Regions from separate parts of the Colwellia sp. MB3u-55 genome, predicted to be linked through region 2. Evidence: riboswitches for the same ligand, from Rfam matches in the RefSeq annotation. Region 2 holds a riboswitch; the other holds the start of a gene.
What was found. A riboswitch is a leader RNA that binds a small molecule or an ion and turns the genes downstream of it on or off. The one in region 2 is predicted to bind lysine.
Positions count from the first base shown of each region.

Region 1: it holds a riboswitch for lysine, as region 2 does, so the genes downstream of both, lysC (lysine-sensitive aspartokinase 3) here and dapA (4-hydroxy-tetrahydrodipicolinate synthase) in region 2, are expected to answer to the same signal.

Region 1 is NZ_JACGUS010000103.1:95,040-106,062, reverse strand. Features, by position in the region: gene pdsO (sortase-associated OmpA-like protein PdsO) at 1-325, opposite strand, end outside; gene pdsR (proteobacterial dedicated sortase system response regulator) at 522-1,220, shown strand; gene pdsS (proteobacterial dedicated sortase system histidine kinase) at 1,210-3,405, shown strand; gene queE (7-carboxy-7-deazaguanine synthase QueE) at 3,410-4,084, opposite strand; gene queC (7-cyano-7-deazaguanine synthase QueC) at 4,164-4,823, shown strand; gene lysC (lysine-sensitive aspartokinase 3) at 4,898-6,250, opposite strand; lysine riboswitch at 6,362-6,560, opposite strand; gene H4J66_RS06970 (GNAT family N-acetyltransferase) at 6,726-7,133, opposite strand; gene H4J66_RS06965 (hypothetical protein) at 7,194-7,478, opposite strand; gene H4J66_RS06960 (DUF6435 family protein) at 8,115-8,294, shown strand; gene H4J66_RS06955 (hypothetical protein) at 8,400-9,020, opposite strand; gene deoA (thymidine phosphorylase) at 9,293-10,609, shown strand; gene H4J66_RS06945 (phosphopentomutase) at 10,713-11,023, shown strand, end outside.
Region 2 is NZ_JACGUS010000116.1:198,149-209,171, forward strand. Features, by position in the region: gene folE2 (GTP cyclohydrolase FolE2) at 1-918, opposite strand, end outside; gene H4J66_RS12875 (phosphorelay protein) at 1,214-1,561, shown strand; gene arcA (two-component system response regulator ArcA) at 1,638-2,339, opposite strand; gene H4J66_RS12885 (sensor histidine kinase) at 2,540-4,168, opposite strand; gene H4J66_RS12890 (methyltransferase) at 4,212-5,246, opposite strand; gene H4J66_RS12895 (DsbA family protein) at 5,469-6,719, shown strand; lysine riboswitch at 6,846-7,017, shown strand; gene dapA (4-hydroxy-tetrahydrodipicolinate synthase) at 7,108-8,040, shown strand; gene H4J66_RS12905 (2,3,4,5-tetrahydropyridine-2,6-dicarboxylate N-succinyltransferase) at 8,071-8,820, shown strand; gene H4J66_RS12910 (PLP-dependent decarboxylase) at 8,847-10,091, shown strand; gene H4J66_RS12915 (succinylglutamate desuccinylase/aspartoacylase family protein) at 10,125-11,023, shown strand, end outside.

The sequences.
Region 1 (11,023 bases), on a different contig from region 2:
CAGCCTGCAAATAATCATGCTCTTGCTTTTTCAATGACGCCTGTAGTTCACTCAAATTTTCTTTATCGTTTTGTGTTTTCGCAATAAGTGTACCGGTCGCTCCCACTAAAATAGCGCCAATAGGACCACCAAATATCGCGCCAATGATCATGCCGCTACCTAAGCCAATACTTTCTTTATCTCTGTCACTCAGTTCAACCGAATCGCTTGCTGTTAAGTTTGACTTTTCAAAGGCGTATGCGGAATGACTTAATGTCGGTGCAGCAATAAGCGCTGTGATTAAGAAAAGTTTCGCTGGGTTTAATTTACTGTTAATTTTTTTCATGTTAATTCCTAAATGATTAAGGTGTTTTTTGTTGACGAGGTAATTAAAACAAGAAAAATAGGCTTTGAAACGACACAAAAAAGGCAAAGTAATGAGCAAATGTGGCAACAATGTGGCAATTACAACAATTGCGCGCATTTATAAAAAAACTCTTATATAGTGCCTTAAAATAAGTTAACCAATAGAGTCGTATAGAGTGTTAAAACGAATTGCCATAGTCGAAGATGAAGCCGCTATAAGAGAAAACTATGCGGATGTGCTGCGCGTTCAAGGTTATCAAGTGCAGACCTTTGCTAATAGAGAAAACGCCTGTAAGGCCTTTGCAATAAGTTTGCCTCACCTTGTGATATTAGATATTGGCTTAGAGCAAGAATATGACGGCGGTTTTACCCTATGCCAATGGCTTAGGAATATATCAACGACCTTGCCTATTATTTTTTTAACTGCGCGTGATAATGATGTTGATACGGTGTCAGGATTACGTATTGGCGCTGACGATTATTTAACTAAAGATATTAGCCTGCCACATTTATCAGCGCGCATTGCAGCCCTCTTTCGTCGCCAAGAAGCACTAAAACAGCCAACTGCTGAAAGTAGTTTACTCACATTAGGGCCGCTAACTATCGACAATCAACGAATGAGCATTATTTGGCAGCAACAAAGTGTTGATTTAACGATCACCGAATTTTGGATGGTCTTTGCCTTAGCTAAAAACCCCGGACATGTTAAGAACCGTCAACAACTGATGAAAGACTCCAACATCTATGTCGACGACAGTACCATTACTTCCCATGTAAAACGCATTCGTAAAAAATTTAACCAAATAGATAAAGACTTTAACTGCATAGAAACAGTTTATGGCATGGGCTATCGTTGGAACAAAGATGAAAAATAAGCTCAATTTTCGTTTCGGCTTACGAACTAAGCTTCTACTCCTGTCTAGTTTTCTCTTTGCCATTCCCTGGTTTGGTTATCAATACGTATGGGAAATGGAAAAGTATTTACGCTTTGGTCAAGAACAAACAATCATAGGAACAGCAAGAGCCCTCGCGACTTCGTTGCATGAACGCCCTAACCTTTTTAATAACCAAGCCAGTTTTTTACCCGATGTTGAAAAAGGTAAAGACCTTTACGGTTATCAATTATCTCAAGCGATAAATCTCGACGGTTTACCCAACGACTGGCCAAGTTTTCAAGAAAAGTCCCACTACTATGGGGTTAATAACCAGCTTGGTCAGCAATTAAGCGTTGATAAGCTCACTAATCATTTCAGTGCCGCTGTTGGAAAATATGATAAATACTTATACTTTTTTATTCAGGTGATCGACGATACGGTTATTTATCGTGATGAAAATGCTCGAGCCATCAACAAAAATGATCATCTGGAATTATCATTCAACGATATTAATGGCAATTTCCAACGTTTTATCGTCAGTAATAAAAATCAGGGGTGGCTTGCTGCCTATCGCATTAATGACCTTGAAAGTAATGAACGGCTTCAATTTCCAAGACCCGTTAGCTTCATTCAGGGCCAATGGCGCGATACCGAGCAAGGTTATAATATTGAACTTCGCATCCCTTTAACTAAAATCAGTGACCGCTTAGCCTTTGCCATTCATGATGTTGATACGCCATTGAGTGCAGCCACAACAATAATAGGCAGTGCAGATCCAAGTAGCGCAGCAACCTTAGGCACCATTTTGGTGCCGTCACCTGAAATTGAACGCATAGTAAAGGGCATGAGTTACACACAGTCACGTATTTGGGTGGTTGATCAACATCATCGCGTACTAGCAAAAAGTGGCGACATAAAAAAAGCCAGTGGCTTATGGCAAAAAAACATCAATAACTCTGATAACGATGGCTCTTGGTATGCTTGGACACAAAAATACTTACAACCGTTATTTCAACATTTGCTCAACAAACCTCAAGATGATTTTATTGACCGTCTTTACGACACGCAAAACCTAACGGGTGAACATATTGAAGCCGCACTTGCGGGTATGCCAAAATCTCAATGGCGATTAACCACAGATAAAAAAGCGGTAATCATATCAGCTGCATACCCTATTTATATCAGTGATAAGGTCAACGGTGCGGTCATTGTTGAAGAAACAACCAATGGCATTCTCAGTGTACGAAATAAAGCCTTAGAGAAATTGTTTACGTCAATTTTAGCGATTATGTTATTGGGTGCTTTCGCTTTTTTCTTTTTTGCGTCACGTATTTCAAATCGCATTCGCCAACTGCGTAATCAGGCAGAAATTGCTATTGATGAACACGGTCGAATCAATAACGAGATAGCCGAGAGTATGCAAGTATCAACAGCCAATGATGAAATTGGCGACCTCTCTCGCAGTTTTTCTACGGCAGTAAATCGTTTAAGCCAGTACAATCATTACTTAGAAAATATGTCGTCACGACTCTCACATGAACTCCGCACCCCGATAGCGATTGTTAGAACATCCTTAGAAAATTTGTCTTTACAAGCCTTACCTGAGAAAAGTTCCGCTTACATTGACCGTGCCCAAAGTGGTATTAATCGCTTAAACAATATATTAACCAATATGAGTGAAGCGACTCGTCTTGAACAAATGCTCAATCAAACTGACAAGGTCAGTTTTAATCTCTTTGATGTGCTTAATGGTTGTGTACAAGGATATCAGCAGATATACCCTAACTTTACTATTGAGTATTTGGCCTCAGATAAAAAAGTAATGTTGGCGGGATCGCCTGAGCATATAGCGCAATTATTAGATAAGGTTGTCACTAATGCCGTAGAGTTTAGTGATGATAATAAACTTTTCATAACGACAGCGTTGAAAAACAAAGACATCACCATTCACGTTAGCAATAACGGCACGTTATTACCCGACACGATGGAAGAGCGACTTTTTGATGCTATGGTTTCAATGCGTGAAACACCGCAAATGAAAGAAGATAAGACTCCTCATTTGGGCTTAGGCTTATATATTGCCCGCTTGATTTGTGAATTTCATCAGGGGCATATCGTGGCAAGTAATCATCATAATCCGCAAGGTGTCACGGTGTCGATTACCTTGCCATTGCAGGTAAAGTAATTATTTACTCTATACCTAAATATTTATGTACTTGAACGGATAAACGCCAATTATTTTCAATACAGCTTTTTATTGCTAACGCTGTTGCCCGTTCTTTTTGGCTGATCGGTTGCAAATAAACTTGGGTGTTAACAATATTATGTTCGGCTAATAACGCTTTTAAGTCGTCTATATGCTGCTCAGTCGCCACTGGATGTTTAATTTCATTGGCACGTAACATCGCTGAGTTTAATATTTTGTAGCCACCCTTCATGTTTACTTTGGGTGAAACAGTCACCCAGCACTTATCCGTCACCTGTATTTCAAAAGTACCCGATGTTTCTAATTGACAACTAAAACCATTGGTTTCAAGTGCTTGGCACAGAGGGAGTAAATCAACCATCGCTGGCTCACCGCCTGTGATAACAATGTGTTTGGCTTGATAACCTTCTGCCGTTATCATCGCTAAAATATCTTTAACCGTAAGCGCTGACCACGTTTGAGATTCAGCTTCTTTTGTTAACATAGCATTCGGTGTTACTTCATCTTCAAGGTTTATTGCCCAAGTATGCTTAGTATCACACCACGAGCAAGCAACGGGGCAACCTTGTAAACGGATAAAAATTGAAGGTTGACCGGTAAAAGCGCCCTCTCCTTGAATAGTTTCAAATAATTCATTAATTTTGTATTTTACGGTCATCGGGGTTTTTGCCTGTTTATTGCTGGTGTAAATTGAAGTAAAATGCGCGATATTAATTATACCCTAAGAGACTTTAGAAATGACAAACAAAGTTGTTGTTATTTATTCTGGTGGCATGGACTCATTCACTGTTCTTAATCGCGCCTTGCATGATGGCAAAGAAGTGTTCGCATTAACCTTTGATTACGGACAGCGTCATGTCAAAGAAATTGAATTTGCCAGTACGGTTTGTCAATCACTTGATGTAAACCATAAAATTATCGATATATCATCTATTAATCAATTGCTTGCTGGTTCTTCATTAACCGACAATATTGATATTCCTGAAGGTCATTACGAAGCTGAAAGTATGAAATCAACGGTTGTACCTAACCGTAACATGATTTTGTTATCACTTGCGGTCGGTTATGCCGTTTCAGTGGGGGCTAGCCAAGTTTATTACGGCGCACATTCAGGAGACCATGCAATATATCCTGATTGTCGTCCCGAATTTGTAATGAAAATGAATGAGGTGTGTAAAATAGCTAACTACGAGTCAGTAGAAATATTTAGCCCTTATTTAACGGTTACTAAAAGTGATATTTTAACCGATGGATTAAAAATGGGCTTAAGCTATGATAATACTTGGACGTGTTATAACGGCCGTGAAAAAGCCTGTGGAAAATGTGGTGCCTGCCAAGAGCGTTTAGAAGCTTTCAGTGATAATAATGTTACCGATCCGTTAAGTTACGAATCTTGATAAATAAAAGATAAAACACGGCAAGGTGTTTTATCTTTTTTCTGTACTGACCAAAGAAATATTACGCTTAAAGCTTATGAAAATAAGGCATTGTGTAGCTTTTCAACGGTTTCATTTGCTTGTTTCTCGTCGACTAAGAAACATAAGTTATGTTCACTGGCGCCATGACAAATCATCCGCACGTTTATCCCTGATATAGTTTCAAAAATACTGGTACCAACGCCATTACTGCGATGCATTTTATTTCCTATAACCGCTATTAACGATAAACCGTGCTCTACGGTGACTTCACAAAGCTGTTCTAATTCTTCAACAACGGTTGAATTTAAAAGCGCTTGCGTCGACCCCGTTGGATTATCAAAGGTTAGCGCAATACTGATTTCACTGGTGGTAATTAAATCAACACTCAGTTCATGTTTGGCTAAAATACCAAAGACTTGTGCAAGAAAACCACTAGCATGTAGCATAGCAGGACTCTTTACCGTTACTAATGTTTGCTCTCTACGTAAGGCTATTGAGCGGTATATTGGGCTCGATTCAACAAACTGTTGAATGCGTGTGCCGCCCTTCTCTGGTTCCTTACTTGAACCAACAAAAACCGGAATATTCTTTCTCATCGCAGGAATGAGTGTTGCCGGATGAAGAATTTTTGCGCCAAAGGTCGCCATTTCAGCCGCTTCGCCAAAACTGATTTCTTTAATAGCACGGGCATGCTCGGTAATACGTGGGTCTGTGGTAAAAATACCGACAACATCAGTCCAAATAGAAAGATTATCGGCATGTAACGCTTCGGCTAAAAGTGCCGCACTGTAATCAGATCCACCACGGCCTAGGGTTGTCGTATGACCGTCCTCGTCTTGACCAATGAAACCTTGGGTAACGATAACTTTATCAACCAGCAAAGGCATAAGAAATTGCTGTGCGTTATTAGCGAGCATCTCAAGGTTAACAACGGCTTTACCGTATAATGCGTTGGTTTTCATGACTTGGCGAACATCAAACATTTCGCCATTAACACCAACAGATTTAAGGACTTGTGCAAAGATACATGAACTCATTTGTTCACCAAATGACAAAATTGCATCGGCTATGCGTGGGCAATAATTAAGTGATTGCGCGTTAGAGAACTCGCTTAACTCATTTAGCAGTTGATCAATTTGAAAGTTTAGCTGTGTTTCTTCAGCTAAATGTTGGGTAATATTAAATTGGATAGCGCGAATACTGCTAATGATTGTTAATTGTTCATGCTGAGATACATCTTTTTGACTTAAACGAACCAGTAAATTAGTAACGCCTGAACTTGCAGATACGACAACAACTTTGTTACTTGCATCGTTTTTAATGATCTGAGCGCATCGTAACATCGCTTGATGATCAGCTAGACTTGTGCCGCCAAATTTTGCAACAGTAAAAGGTAATAATGACATCTAAGGTCTCCCTAATTAAGCCCCCAGTAATAATTATAGGGTAACTTTATAAACTTCAAGGAAGAGCATGGCTGAATTAAGAAGTGTTCTTGGTAAGATAAACTAAACTTTTCAGCCAGAAGCTCTCCACCATAATCTAATTAGCACTTAACATACTAACTAGAGGTGACAATCCTAGGGATTCAGCCCTAGTAACCGAATAAATAACGCCACTCGCTAATTACTCTCGGCAATAGTCTCCCTCAATAACAGTCAAAAGAATGGTGGTTCTTCGTGTTATCTACCTAGCTACTGCTCCTCTTCTGGTTGATTATTAAAAACATACAATTTGAGTATTTATTCTAATAACCGACATGTGGATTAAATCCTATCTGTAATAATAAATCAACAGGCTAAGTCGATCTTTTTTAGAAATAATAGCTTAATAGTATTACCCATAGTTCAACTAAAGCATGGCTAGCCTTTTATATAAAAATTAACGGTTGCTGCAGCGCATTAATTTTATACCACCGACATCCGTTGAAAAACCAAGATTTTTATAAAAGCTCTCCAGTTCAGGTAAGCAATATAATTCAAAATGTTTTACTTTGATTAATTTATCATGGTTTTTAACCAGGCTCATCAATTGCTGACCGATACCATTACCGCGATGAGAGGCGCTTACAATCACATCAAAGATTATTGCTTTATAGATAAAGTCGCTTAGAATTCGCGTAAAACCAATGAGCTCATTGTCTACATCGAGAATACCAATACAAATTTGAGAACCACGAATACAATTTTGAGTGTCTTCGAGTGAGCGTTCTTTACCCCACCATACACTTCTATAAAGCTGGTGAACTTGCTTTATATGGTCGTCAGAAAATCTATAAATTATGGTCATCTTTAATTTTTAAACTCAATATTCACTGACCTATTAACAGACAGTAATTAGCCAGCAACATTATTTAATAAGGGTAACACCCGCAACTTCTACCACTGTTTTTGCATCAGCACGTTCAATAACTTTTAATAGTGTTGTTTGAATAGTTTCATCTTTTCTCGCATCACCTTTACTGGTAAATTTTTGCTCTTGTGGAGCATCACCTTCAGCGGCAATAAAACCAACCACAACTTCAGTAGCACAATCAGCTGACTGACCAAAATAAGCTAATGAAATTTGTGGGTAGCCTTGAAATCCTTTCTTAACTCTTTTATCAATACGTTTAGTCGATTTGTCTAAGTTCATAATAATTATCCAAAAAATAACGCAATATTAGCGCGAATAAAACAATAGTTATCTAAAATCATAAATGATTTATCAATATAAGCTAAACCCTACAACATATGCTGAACCAATAAGATGAACATTAATACTACATGAGGAAATGCAACAGTAGGTCTTATTGATTGACAGGCATATTCTTTAATTAAGGCAAGACCTGATAAGCTAACTTTATGATATTCACAGTTAAATTGACATACATTTTCACTACTGTCGGCTAAAATATATATTTCTAACTATAAAAGCCGTGTCTCAATACGTGATTGAAATGTCTTCCAAACAGCATCTTAAAGCCATAAAACAACTAAGATTAAAAAGATAGGAATCATGATTACATTCGATATAATGGCTAATAGTAAAACGATAACGGCAATAATTTTTATATAAAGCGAATGTTTTTCATAGCTGTCAAACTGATTCAGGAGTAAGGACCATTCTGAGCTGAATTTATTTTTTTCAATTTTTTCCTCTTATAATTAGAATAAATTTTTACAACACGTAGCACGATACAATAAGTTTTTAATTAAAAATGTAAATAATAAAAACTAAAATCGATTTGTATACGTATAATTAATAATAACCAACTTAATGGTAAATAAAATGTTTGGAATATTTAAAAAAGACCCGATAAAAAAATTAAACAAACTCTATGAAGCTAAGCTTGAGCAAGCGATGTTTTCGCAAAGAAATGGAGATATAAAATCATATTCGATGATCACTGCTGAAGCTGAAAAAATAGCCGTGCAAATTAAAGATTTAGAAGATTCAAAAAAGAACTAACGCGGTAATAGCGAACATATCCCGCCAATTCATTTAAGGTGATGGCGGGATTTTATTGCTTGCCTTTTTAAATCAATGTTTATCTGCTTGCAGTCCTCAGTAAACTCAATTGATTAATAATTCGTAATGATCAGCCTTTTTGGTAAAGCCAACCCTTCTCAAGTAAAGTTCATGTGCATCATCTGATGGTTCAACGATTAAATGTTTAATACCTTCTTGTCTTAGTTGATTTTGTTCAGCTGAGAACATAAATTTTGCTGCTTTAAAATCTCGGTCTTCGGGGATGATATAGTCGAGTAGCACTTCAACCTTACCGTCCTCATCTAACTCCCGATAAGCAAATAATCCTACGGGCTTCATGTTCCTAAACAATAACAATACCACGGCATCATCAAGTTGCTGCCACTGAAAGTTTTTACATAAGCCAATGATATCTTTACCGTAACGTTCCTTTAACAAGTTGAAAAAAGATGATTCCACCGATTTTAGTTTAATTAAATCAAATTGATCTTTCTCTTGATAGATACGGATTAAATAGTAGACATCAACCAAAGCAATCCAGCCGTTTAAAATAAAAACAGGGTAGGCATCAATAAAGTACCCATAAACACTAAAGGCAGCAGCACCAAATAGATTGATCCAACGCAATCGCTTGATATTAGACATCATTAACGATAAGGCGATTAGCACACTTGCGACATAACCAAAGGCTTCTAACAGGGACATGACAATACTCTTTTTAGTAAAACAACAGGGATAGTATAATAATCTGACCAAATGGTCAGAAAAACACGATTAGATCTTGACACATGAGTCAGGAAAACACAATATATGGCTAATAAATGTATTTAACAGCTAGTTATGACTCAACTATAATACTAAATAAAAGCAATACATAGCTATGCTATTAGCAACCAATTAACAAACTTAAAAGTATGGACGTTTACATAATTGTTACCTAATGCTTTTCAACTCAATTATTATCTAAAGGGATCACTATGCACTTACCTCAAAATATCATTCGTCAAAAACGTAATAAACAAGCTTTAACTGTAGATGAAATTCAATGCTTTGTTGATGGTCTTAAAACAGGTGATTTCACCGATGCACAAGTTGGCTCAATGGCTATGGCAATTTGGCTTAATGGCATGACAACTGATGAAGTTGTTAATCTAACCATGGCTATGCGTGATTCGGGTACCGTTGTTGATTGGCATAATAAATTAGACAAACCCATCGTAGATAAACATTCAACCGGTGGTGTTGGTGATAAAGTAAGCTTAATGCTAGCCCCAATAGTGGCAGCATGTGGGGCTAATGTGCCAATGATTGCAGGGCAAGGTTTAGGTCATACTGGTGGTACGGTTGATAAATTAGAGGCCATCCCAGGTTTTAATGTTCGCCCTAGCCTTGCAGAGTTCCAAGCAACAGTTAAGGAGCAAGGCACAGCAATTATTTCACAAACCAAAGATTTAGCACCAGCCGACAAACGCCTTTATTCAATTCGTGACGTAACGAGCACAGTAGAATCCATCCCATTGATCACCGCTTCTATTTTATCAAAAAAATTAGCGGCTGGCCTCGAGTCATTAGTCATGGATGTAAAAGTAGGCAATGGTGCGATGATGGCCGATATTGAATCAGCTCAAGCATTAGCTCATTCAATTGTCTCAGTCGCCAATGGCGCAGGAACACCGACACAAGCATTAATCACTGATATGAATCAGCCGCTAGGTACCACAGTGGGTAATGCACTTGAAATACAAGAAACTATTGACTATTTGACTGGAAAATATCGTGAGCCAAGGTTGCATGAAGTCACCATAGCCCTCGCTGCTAGAATGTTATTAACCAGTAAAATAGCCAGTGATATTGAACAAGCGACAACGTTAGCCGAAGAGGCATTAACATCAGGTAAAGCCGCTGAAATATTTGGCAAAATGATCACCGCGATGGGTGGCCCAGCTGATTTATTAACCCACAGTGAAAGTTTACTACCTAAAGCTAATATGACTAAAAACATCGTCGCCTCAAAAGCTGGTTACATTGGCATTATGGATACTCGTGCTATAGGTATGGCATTAGTAGAAATGGGTGGTGGTCGTGTCGACCATAATCAAAGCTTAGATTACAGTGTCGGCTTTAGTGATATTAAACCAAAAGGCACGAAAGTCGCTGAAGGCGACATCATTGCTATTGTTCATGCCAAAGATGACGCACAAGCAACTCAAGCGATTAAACAATACTTAAATGCGGTTGAGATTTCAGTAGCGCCAGTTATTGTTGAACCTGTAATACATCAACTCATTACCTAATTATTGATGCTCAACTGAGATGAATCCATTATTAAGGCGACTGTAAGGTCGCCTTAAGTTTTTATCCCCTTCTTTTAAATAAATTTATAAAATGAGAACAATTATGTCGAGAGCAATTATTTTGGTCATTGACGGTTTTGGGTTAGGTCATGCCCCTGATGCAGAAGCTTTTGGTGATGTTAATGCCAACACCTTTGCAAATTTAGCCGAAAAATTTCAAGAAATTAAAGGACGCCCTTTAAAGCTTCCTCATTTAAGTAAGCTGGGTTTAGTTAAGGCTTGCCAACAAGCGTCAGGTCGCACACTTTGTGTTGAGCCCGTTGAGCCAACTAAAGGGGCTTATGGTTACGCTGCTGAAATAAGTACCGGTAAGGATACCCCCAGTGGCCACTGGGAAATGGCAGGAGTTCCGGT
Region 2 (11,023 bases):
TTGGTAACCACCCTCAACGCCCTTAGTCGTAATACTTACCGCATCGTGGGCATGTAAAGATTCAAGGTGGTTGATACGTAGCCAAAAGTCGTCATAGCCAGCAGTGTTATTCATTGCGTGTTGTAAACGACGAGCGGCGTCTTCACAAAACATTAAGTTTTGACCATTAAGTAGTGCAAACTCTTGTTCATCTTCTCTTTTTACTGCGGCTTGAACGGGTGTCTTTAAACAGCCTTCAATAATATCGACTAATGCAGTAATAGGGAATTCACTAATGTTGGCATTTAACTTTACTTTTAATTCAGCAACTGAACGTTGACTATGAGGTGTAGCAACAATACCTTCAGTTGTACCAAGCCACTCATGAATTGAGTCTAAATCGGCTTCTTGGTCATTAAACTTCTCTTTAAAAGCTTTTTGAATTAACTGTCGAGCAAGGGCGGCAGAACAAGGACAAGTTGATGAATATCTAACATCAACGGCTAGCTCTATATCGAGTTTACCCTTATTTAAGCGACCGGTTAATGTTACTGGGTATGCTTTCCAGCCTTGCTTACCACTGATTAATGATTTTCTTCTAAGGTGATAGTCGAAGCGGAACTGTACTTTAGCATTATCGCTAAGATCGTGATGACTACTGATAAAACCACTGAGTAAAGTGACCAAGCTTTGAAAGTCTAAAGTATTACTGGTTGAAAGTTCATCAAGCAGTAAATACAAGCGAGACATATGAATGCCTTTTGCTTGTGGCTCTTTTAAGTTTACAAACGCGTCAATAAAAGTAGAAACCATTCGCTCATTTTCACCTTGCGAAGCAACCATCATCGGCATTTCTATATTACTCATTCCAACCCAATCGAGGGTACCTTCGGTTTGAGCTGAGGTGTGATTGGCGATATCAGGCATTAATGTGGACATTTCTACTCCAGTATTTCTAACGCGCTATGTAAAGGGCTTTTTGAAACTTCAGTACATAACAAACTTATTAAGGGCGCGTATTCTAACGTATATTTCCTTGTAGATATAGCGACAGTTCTTTTTTAAGTTACTTGGCAAGATAACTTATTGAAACGCTGTGTATTCATATGGTTTTATGCTTTTCAAATCACTTTGAAGTAATCTAGATGAAAGGCATTTGTTTAATGACATCGGCGTTGATATTGTTACAATGAAGAAAATTACACCACGATAATTATAATTTAAGGTAGGTTTTGTGAATTATACCGAACAGTTAGATGTTAATTTATTAGATGGATACTTGGATAGCTTAGGACAAAATATTGTACAACAGATGTTGGACTTATATATTGAGCAATCAAAGACCTATATTGAAGACATTATCGATTCGATTGCACAAGAGTCACAAGTCTTATGGCAAGAACGCTGCCATAAAATGAAAGGTGCTACTGGCAGTGTTGGTTTGTTAACCGCTCATGCTAAGTTGGTTGCAATTGAAAAATTACCAGGGCAATGGCCAGAAAAGTCAGCTTATATCTCTGAGCTCAATGAGATAAATAAAAATGCCGTTACTGCCTTTAAAGTATGGTTAGCCTCAAAGTAACCATACATTAAAACAATTAAAAAAGGGGAAGCAATTATTGCTTTCCCTTTTTTAATTATTTATTGTTAAAGAGCGCTTAATCAACAGAGCCAATAAAACGATATCCTTCACCGTGAATAGTATTAATTAATTCAGCAGCGTCTGGTACTGACTCAAAATGTTTGCGTAAACGTCTAATCGTTACATCAACAGTACGGTCATTTGAGCGAAGGTCACGACCCGTCATTTCTTTAATCAATTGCTGGCGTGTAACAATTTGGCCCGTGTTTTCAATTAATAAACGTAGGGCGCGATATTCGCCGCGAGGTATAGATAGAACTTGTCCATCAGGTGCTGTCATTTTTCTTGAATTACCATCGAGTGACCATTTATTGAAGGTGATCACTGCTTTTTCAATTTCATTCTTTGTTTGACCAATTCGGTTAAGAATGTTTCGAGCTCGAATTGTTAATTCACGTGGATTAAATGGCTTTGTTAAATAGTCATCAGCACCGATTTCTAAACCAAGTATCTTATCTATATCACTATCACGACCGGTAAGAAATATTAACCCTAGCTCGTTGTTGCTGGTTAATTCTCTTGCCAATAATAAGCCATTTTTACCCGGAAGGTTAATATCCATGATGACTAAATTAATGGTATTTTTTTGTAATTGAGTATCCATGCTCTCACCGTCTGTAGCCTCTGATACTTGATAACCTTCTGCTTCAAACAAGTTACGTAGGTTAAAGCGTGTAACATCTTCGTCTTCTACGATAAGTATGTGAGGTTTTTGCATGTTTTTTTTTCCATTCTTTATGTATTTAGCAATAATGTTTAGGTATGTTAATTATAGCTGAAAATTATATTAACGCTATGTTACTAATGCTTATTTTGTTAATTATTTATACAATTATTAGTATGGTATAGAACCACTAACTAAAAAACAATCAAGTTTGTTAGTTTCTTCTTAATCAACAAATATTTATCCACACAGCTTTAATCTTCTTTAATGACTTGTGTTGGGATAATAATTTTGAAATTAACCCCTTTTTCAATTTCACTAATAAAGGATATTTTTCCACCTAGTGCTTGTGTGACTAAATTATAAACCAGATGTAAGCCTAAACCACTGCCACCCGAACCCCTTTTTGTGGTGGTGAAAGGCTCAAAAATTTTATTCATAATAGAAGGTTCAATACCCCTACCGTCGTCCTGATAGTCAATAGTAAGCATATCACTAGAAATACTAGTCTGTATGGTAATTACACCATGGTCTCTGTCATCAAAGCCATGATTAATAGAATTTTGTATTAAATTAATAATTATTTGATTGATAGGACCGGGTTTGCTTTTTATAACGAGTTCGCATGGACAGTCCACATTGATAATAAAAGGTAACTTTTTAATTTGTGGGGCTAACGTTAATAATATGTCGTCAAACAAATTTTTGATATTGAATGTTCGTGCTTCTTCACTTGATTGGTCAACAGCAACTTTTTTGAAACTGGCAATTAATTCTGCAGCGCGCTTCAAGTTACGGTAAATAATTGCGGTATTTTCTTCACCTTCAACAAGAAACTTTTTCAATTGACTTGATTTTAAGGTTTTATCATCAAAAGCTTTTTTTATTTCTAATAAGCGATCCGATAATAATGTTGAAGCTGTAACGCCTAAACCTATCGGTGTATTTACTTCATGAGCGACACCGGCAACCATATCGCCTAACGAAGCCATTTTCTCACTTTCAACAAGTTGCCCTTGAAACTGATGCAACTTTTCTAATGTTGAAAGTAATTCATTATTAGAATCCTTCAAGGCTTGGGTACGTTTATTGACTTTATTTTCAAGATCTTGGTTTTGCTGATAACTGAGTTGCTTGGCATCTGAGAGTTTAGCAAGTTGTGTTTCAGCTCTATTTAGTACAATATTTATGTTGCGCGCTAGAATATCGAGCTCTTTAAAAGGCATCTGTTCAATGCGTAAATTGAACTTTTTATGTTTGGAGATTTCCTGTATTTTATTTGCAATATTTAACATCGGAGAAGTAATAAAGCGGTTAAGTGCTATTGATATTAAAGCGGTAATAAAAATAAACATGAAAATGAGAAGGGTGTAGCGCAATAATAAATAATTAGTTATTTGCTGTATATGTTCGCTGCTGACTTGTATATAGACATAGCCCACCGTTTGCTCTTCAGCTATTACAGGTAACATAAGTTCTATAATATGGCCGCTAAACTTTGCTGACGATAACTCGGCTATTTTTTCACTTTTTTCAGAAATAGCCTTGCCTATAGCACTTTTGTTGTAGCTAGCGAAGAAAGTAATAGCTTCAGTGTCAGGATTTTTTTTATAAATATGAACATGCCTAATATAAGGGACATGTTTTAGCATTGATAAATAATTACTAATTAATTGGTCTTCATCTTTGGCCAGATTAACCAGATTGGTACTTTGACTATTTGCGATAAGCTCTGCCCAATACTTTGTGTTATTTGAGGCGTCCTCGTTAGTATCGTTAATGATTAAATTAGCGATGATAAAAGAAGAAATAATGACAGATAACACAACAAAACCAATGATCATAACCATTAGCTTTATTTTTAATGAGTGAATGCGTTTCATTTTTTCCATATATTTATAGTAACTTAAATTTTATATTGAGCAATTAAATTGAACAATGATAAAGAGAAAAGCCCTTTTGCTTAGCCAAAACTTGTGTTCTTCCAATCGCCTCTTCCATGATGGGTTGATAACGGAGAAAACTATTTGCCACCACAGTGACTTGTCCTTTCGGTTTTAAATGGGGTTTTATTTTTGAAAGGAATGTCTCTGTTGCTTGATAATTGGTTTTAAGGCCCTGATGAAAGGGTGGATTTGAAATAACGTAATCGTACTTACCTTTTAGATCTGACAAGCTATCTGATGGAAAAACGTGACCAGTTAAATTATTTAATTTCAATGTTGCTTGCGCTGAATATAATGCTAAGGCACTGACATCAAGTAAGTGTAACTTAATCTCAGGAAAAACTTTACCCAAGTAACTGGCTATGACTCCGGCACCACAGCCAAAATCGAGTAGCTCGCCGGTGATTTTCTTTGGTAAATTTTCCAATAATACCTGAGTGCCAATGTCGAGGCCGTTTTGACTGAATACACCAGGCAAGGCAACCACATCTACACTTGTGTCTTTAATCATAAAAGAATATGGCTTTAGCCAGTTGTCTAAGATAAAAGACTTTTGCGTCGCAAGTATATTGCTTGCGAATAATAAGCAATGGCGAGCAGCATCAATTTTTGCACAATCGCCAAGCTGTTGTTCGGTCAACTTTGCTAATGACTTAATACCGCTTTTATTCTCACCTACAACCAAAACTAAACATTCATTTGCTATCGAGTCTTTTATCATCGCGAGCATAAAAGTTAACTCGGCCTTACTTTTAGGAAACTGAATAATCACTAAGTCGTGGGCAGTCTTACTTTGATAATAGACATTAAATACCGCAGTCATTTGAGTGAGGTCTAATCGTTTGGCTTGTAAATGTGATTGATAATTCGTGTTATAACATGTCATCACTGCTTGAGGGTGAAGTGCATGGTATTCTTCAAAAAAATCGTCAATAGGTAGGTTGATAAATAATGGCGCTTTTGCTTTTAGTAAATCGGGATTACGCAGCAATAATTGATTGATGTTATCTAACAAAGTTATTCTCAAATAATTGGGTTATGGCATTCATAAATATATAACTTATACCCTAAATTAATTAACGGTATTTTATACGCTTAACGAAAAGATATGTTTATAATAGCCGCTATTCTACGTGAATATTATTATCATGTCAGAAAGGCGAATAATAAATTTGCAAATCACCATATAAAATTCAGGGAGTGGGTTATTTTTACTAAATTTTTTACTTGGTTTAAAGTGAAACTAATACGCAGTGATAAGCGTGCATGGTTATTAAAATTTCGCTATTTTACCGTCCCTAACTGGTTTAGAAAAACACCTGTCGCTGAAGTTTACTTAGCACTTAATGACCCTTATAGCTTTATGCTGATTCAAGTGTTACCAGAACTAGAGCAACGTTTCAATATTCAATTTAAATTGTTCTTAGTCTATGAAAGTGTTCCAGGGGTAACTATCGATCCCAAATTAATGCGCACTTGGGCAATAAAAGATGCCAACTTTATTGCTGATCAATATCAATTGAAAAAAATAACGCAACGACCGACTCAAGAATCACTCTTTACTGGTCAGCAAATGTGGCAGTTGCGACCTAAAACACTCGATAATGCTTGGCAACTCTTTCAACAGACTTGGTCGAATGATTTTGATTACTACTATCATGCTTCTACACCGGTAATAAATTATCAAATTAAAAATTTAATACGTTTAGTTAAACAAGGGCATTACTTACCTTCGTCTATTTTTATTGCGGGGCAATGGTTTGTTGGTATTGATAGGCTTGAACATCTAGAAAAACGTTTGGCTGACTTTGGTTTAGCAAAAGATGACAGTGTTGCTGTTTATCAAAAAAATAAATTAGTCTTTGCTGAGCAACAAGTGAAAGATAATGCAGCTGACATCGCTGACATCGCTGACACGAAAATATTAGAAGCATTTATTTCATTACGAAGCCCTTATTCTTACATTGGTTTATTACAAGCAGAAAAGTTAAGTCAGCATTATCAGATCCCTTTAAAGATAAAGCCGTTATTACCTTTGATTATGCGGGGGTTAACCACGACAGAAAATAAAGAACGTTATGCTGTTTTTGATGCCAGTCGTGAAGCCAAAAAACTTAATATTCCTTTTACCGGTATTGCAGATCCTTTAGGGCAAGGTATTTTTAATGCTTTTCAAATTTTTTCGTATGCAGAACAACAAAATAAAGAACTCGATTTTATTAAGTCTGCGTTTAAGGCCATTTATGTTGACGGTTTAGACTTATCAAATAAATCGGTAATCGAATCTTTATGTCAGCAGCATAAAATCAATTATCTACAAGCGTTAGAATATAATAATGAACATGACTGGCAACAATGGTCTGATACCAACCAAAGTACTTTAGATGGCATGGGGTTATGGGGAGCGCCTTGTTTTCGATTTCAAAATGTTATTTGTTGGGGGCAGGACCGCTTGGCACAAATTGAACAAGCGATTATTGTTTCATAAGATATAATATATCCGTATTATCTTCATTTAGAGCACTATTGACTCAACATTAGAATAAATGTTCTAATGTTGTTGCCCTGAATTCAATAAAGTTTTGTTTTTTCAAACAAGCGAAACTTATGATAAAGGGCCAGAAGAGGAGCATTAACCAGGTAGTTATCATAAAGAGATCAAGCTCTAATGATTGGTAACGAGGGGGATTAATGCCGAGGTAAGTAATTTTTTGATAATTTACTTATCGGTTGTTTGGGTTGAATCCTAACAATTGTCACCAACTTGGTGGGGAGCTTCTGGCCTTTGTAAAGCCTAATGCTCTTCACATAAGTGATTGTTATCTTGGTTATTACAAACGCCTAAAAGTTCTCCGAACGAACAGAGTTCGAGAGAAATGAATCAAATAAAACTATCAAAAAAAATTAGCTTAACAGCTAACCCAACGCCTCATCATACTATTTTATGGACCGCATTAATTACGCCATTACTTGATGATGGTCAAATCGATTTTCCAAGCCTCAAACAATTAGCTATTAGTCAGTCTGACGCCGGTAATGGTATTGTCTTGCTAGGTAGTACAGGAGAGGGCCTGGCCTTAACATCGCAAGAGCAAGTTAAAATTGTTGAATTTGTTTGCCAATTATCACTCAGCGCACCTTTAATGGTGGCTGTTGGCGGTTATCAGTTAACCGAGCAAATTAATTGGATAACAGCTTGTAATAAATTACCTATTTCAGCCTACTTACTTGGTAGTCCCATTTACGCAAAGCCGGGTGTGATAGGTCAAACGCAATGGTTTAGTGCTTTACTTGATGCCGCCAATTTCCCCTGTATGTTATATAACGTCCCCTCTCGTAGCGGTGTTTCTATTGCTATTGAAACTTTACAGACGGTGCAAAATCATCAGCATTGTTGGGCGTTAAAAGAAGCCAGTGGCGATTTAAATCAGGTACTCGCCTATCGCCAGTATTGTCCAGATATTGCCCTATATAGTGGTGAAGACGCCATGATGCCTTACTTAGCACAAGCAGGTGTAAAAGGGTTAGTTTCGGTTTGTAGTAATGTCTGGCCGGCAGCAACTCATCAATACGTCGAGCTATCACTAGCTGGTGAGACTCAAGGTTTATTTCCACTGTGGCAAAATGCGGTCGATGAGCTTTTTAAGGTGGCAAGTCCCATACCTGTAAAAGTATTAATGCACCAAAATAAAATGATCAACACTCCCTTTTTACGTGCGCCGTTAACCCATTTAGAACTTAACGACTGCAACTCGCTGTTAGCATCAGATAAATTAATTAATCAATGGCTTGAAACTCAAGCTAAGTGATCCCTTTAAGTATTAACATGAGAATTTAAAATGAATTGGCAAGAAACATTAACACAATTAGAAGCAGGTACTGTTCGTGCGGCAAATCAAGATAAAGCAGGAAATTGGCAGGCCAATGTAGCCGTAAAAGAAGCTATATTATCAGCATTTAAAGCGGGCGAAAACATTGCTTTTGATGGCATTTATAAGGGGTTTGTCGATAAACATAATTTACCTGCGCGTGAGTTTACCGCTGACGATAAAGTGCGATTAGTACCGGGTGGTTCTTCAGTTCGCCGTGGTGCGCATGTTGCGCCTGGTGTCATTATTATGCCACCCGCTTACATTAATGTTGGGGCTTTTGTTGATACAGGTACTATGATTGATAGCCATGCATTAATTGGCTCGTGCGCCCAAATAGGTAAAAATGTTCATGTTTCTGCCGCTGTTCAAATTGGTGGTGTTTTAGAACCGGTTGGTGCAAGCCCTGTTATTATCGAAGATGGTGCCTTTCTAAGTGCTGGTGTGGTCATTGTCGAAGGTATTGTTGTTAAAAAAGGGGCTGTTTTAGCGCCAGGTGTCTCACTTTCAGCGTCAGTGCCTGTTTACGATTGTGTGAATGAAGTGATGCTTGAAAAAGGTGCTGATATTCCTGAACGTGCTGTAGTGGTGCCTGGAACACGTCCGGTTTCAGGGACGTGGGCGAAAACGCACGGTTTAAATATGGCTTGTGCATTAATCGTTAAATATCGCGATGAAAAAAGTAATGCCTCGTTAGAGCTCGAGTCTATTTTACGTTAAGCCCTCTAAGGTAAAGCAGGAATATCATGTCTGAGTTAGTCAATATTACCCATTGTTTTGATTCTCCTTCGGCGCTTGAATTAAGCGCTGAGTTAATAAAACAACAACCTGAAAGTAGCCAGCAAGAAGGTTACTTTGTTTATCATCTTGATGCGCTTAAAGCCCATTTAGCCGAACTACAACGCCAAGACGTCATTAAGCTATGGTTTGCGGTAAAAGCGAACCCGTTATCTAACATCATTAAAACCTTAGACGATGCGGGTTTTAATTTTGATGTGGCGAGCAGTGGCGAATTAAATCAAGTCTTAAAGCAATGTATTGCACCCGAACGTATCTTAAATACCGGTCCGGCAAAATCAAAAGCACAAATAACGTCGTTCATTAAACAAGGGGTTAATATTTTTGTTGCTGAAAGTTTGAATCAATTAACTTGGTTAAATGAAGCAGCTATTGAGCATGATGTTAAGCCAAGAGTGCTGTTGCGGGTTCAGTTGCAATGGCCAGAGGGTGAAAAAAACCCTTTAGGGGGAAATTGCCTAACACCATTTGGTTTGTCGATAGTGCAGTGGCAAAGCATTAAAGTCGTTAACTTTCCTGGTATTGAACTGTGTGGCTTACATATTTTTCAATGGGGCAATATGCTCAGTAATGAAAAAATGTTCTCGCTGTGGTCACAAATGGTTGCACCATTAAAAGGTTTAGCTGATGACATAGGTATGCCATTAAAAATCTTAGATTTAGGTGGTGGTTTAGGTATTGATTATTTACAGCAAGGAAAAACACTTTCTTGGCAGAAAATTATTGCTGATTTGGCGATCATAAAGCAGCAGGCAGGTGCCGAAGAGTTATGGTTAGAATTGGGCCGTTTTGCGGTTGCTGAGTGTGGTTATTATGTGGTCCCCGTTGTTGATAGAAAAATGAATTATGGTCAAGAGCAGTTAGTCTTAGCCGCAGGTATTAATCATTTGTTAAGACCGGCGATAACAGAACAGCCTTTTCCGGTAAATTTACTACGAGAGTCTGCACGCGAAAAACAGTTGTTTGATATTCATGGTCCGCTATGCACCAGTATGGACAAATTGGGTAAGTTGCCTTTGCCTGATGATGTATCTGTTGGCGATCAACTGGTATTTGGCTATTGCGGTGCTTACGGTTTTACTGAAAGTATGCCGTTTTTTCTTTGTCACCATATTGCTGCTGAATACGTGTTTAGTCAAGGGACGTTGGTTGAAGTCAGAGCAGCACAACCAGCGGATTGGTATTTAAGATAGCGATAAATACTTCAGCTTAATGTTTAAGATAAAGTGAACAAAATGAATGAAATAAAAAAAGAAGTTATGCATGTTGGTGAAATGGCGAGCGGAGCAGCACTTACCGTTCCTGTTTATCGTATAAAAGGACGTACTGATGCACCCAGTGTTTATATTCAAGCGAATATGCATGGCGCTGAAGTGCAAGGTAATGCGGTTATTTTTCAACTATTAGAATTATTGAAAAACACAAAAATAAATGGCGATATTACCTTAGTACCTTATGCCAACCCTGTGGGTTGTAATCATAAAAATGGTGAATATACCCTTGGCAGATTTGATCCTATCACCGGAGTGAATTGGAATCGGATGTATCACTTTGATGAAAGCATCATCAAGCCGTTTGTTCGTGAATGTATTGGCAAAAAAAATCAAGTTATTGAAGCCAATTTTAAAAAGCTAATGATTGAAAGTATTGAAGAAAAACTTAACCATAATATTTATGGGCTAACGACCGGACAACGCATTGCTTATCAATTACAGCGCTTGGCTCATCAAGCTGACTACGTTTTAGACTTACATACCGGGCCTATTTCAAGTAAACATTTATACTGCCCTGAATATGCGCAAGAAAGCGCTCAGTACTTTGATATTCCACATACATTATTAATTCCTAATGACTTTGATGGTGCCTTAGATGAAGCAACATTCTGCCCTTGGTGGTCATTACAAGACGCTTTTGCTGAATTAGGTATCGAGTTTTCGATTAGTTCAGCGTCTATTAACAAAGAAAGCTTTACCGTTGAATTAGGCTCGCAAGAACAGATTGATCTTGATGTAGCCTTAGAAGATGCTAAAAGCATTATGAATTATTTACAGCATAAAAACGTCATCAACACCACAGAATACCGACCGAAAACGATGATACGTTATGGATGTTATTTAAAAAACTA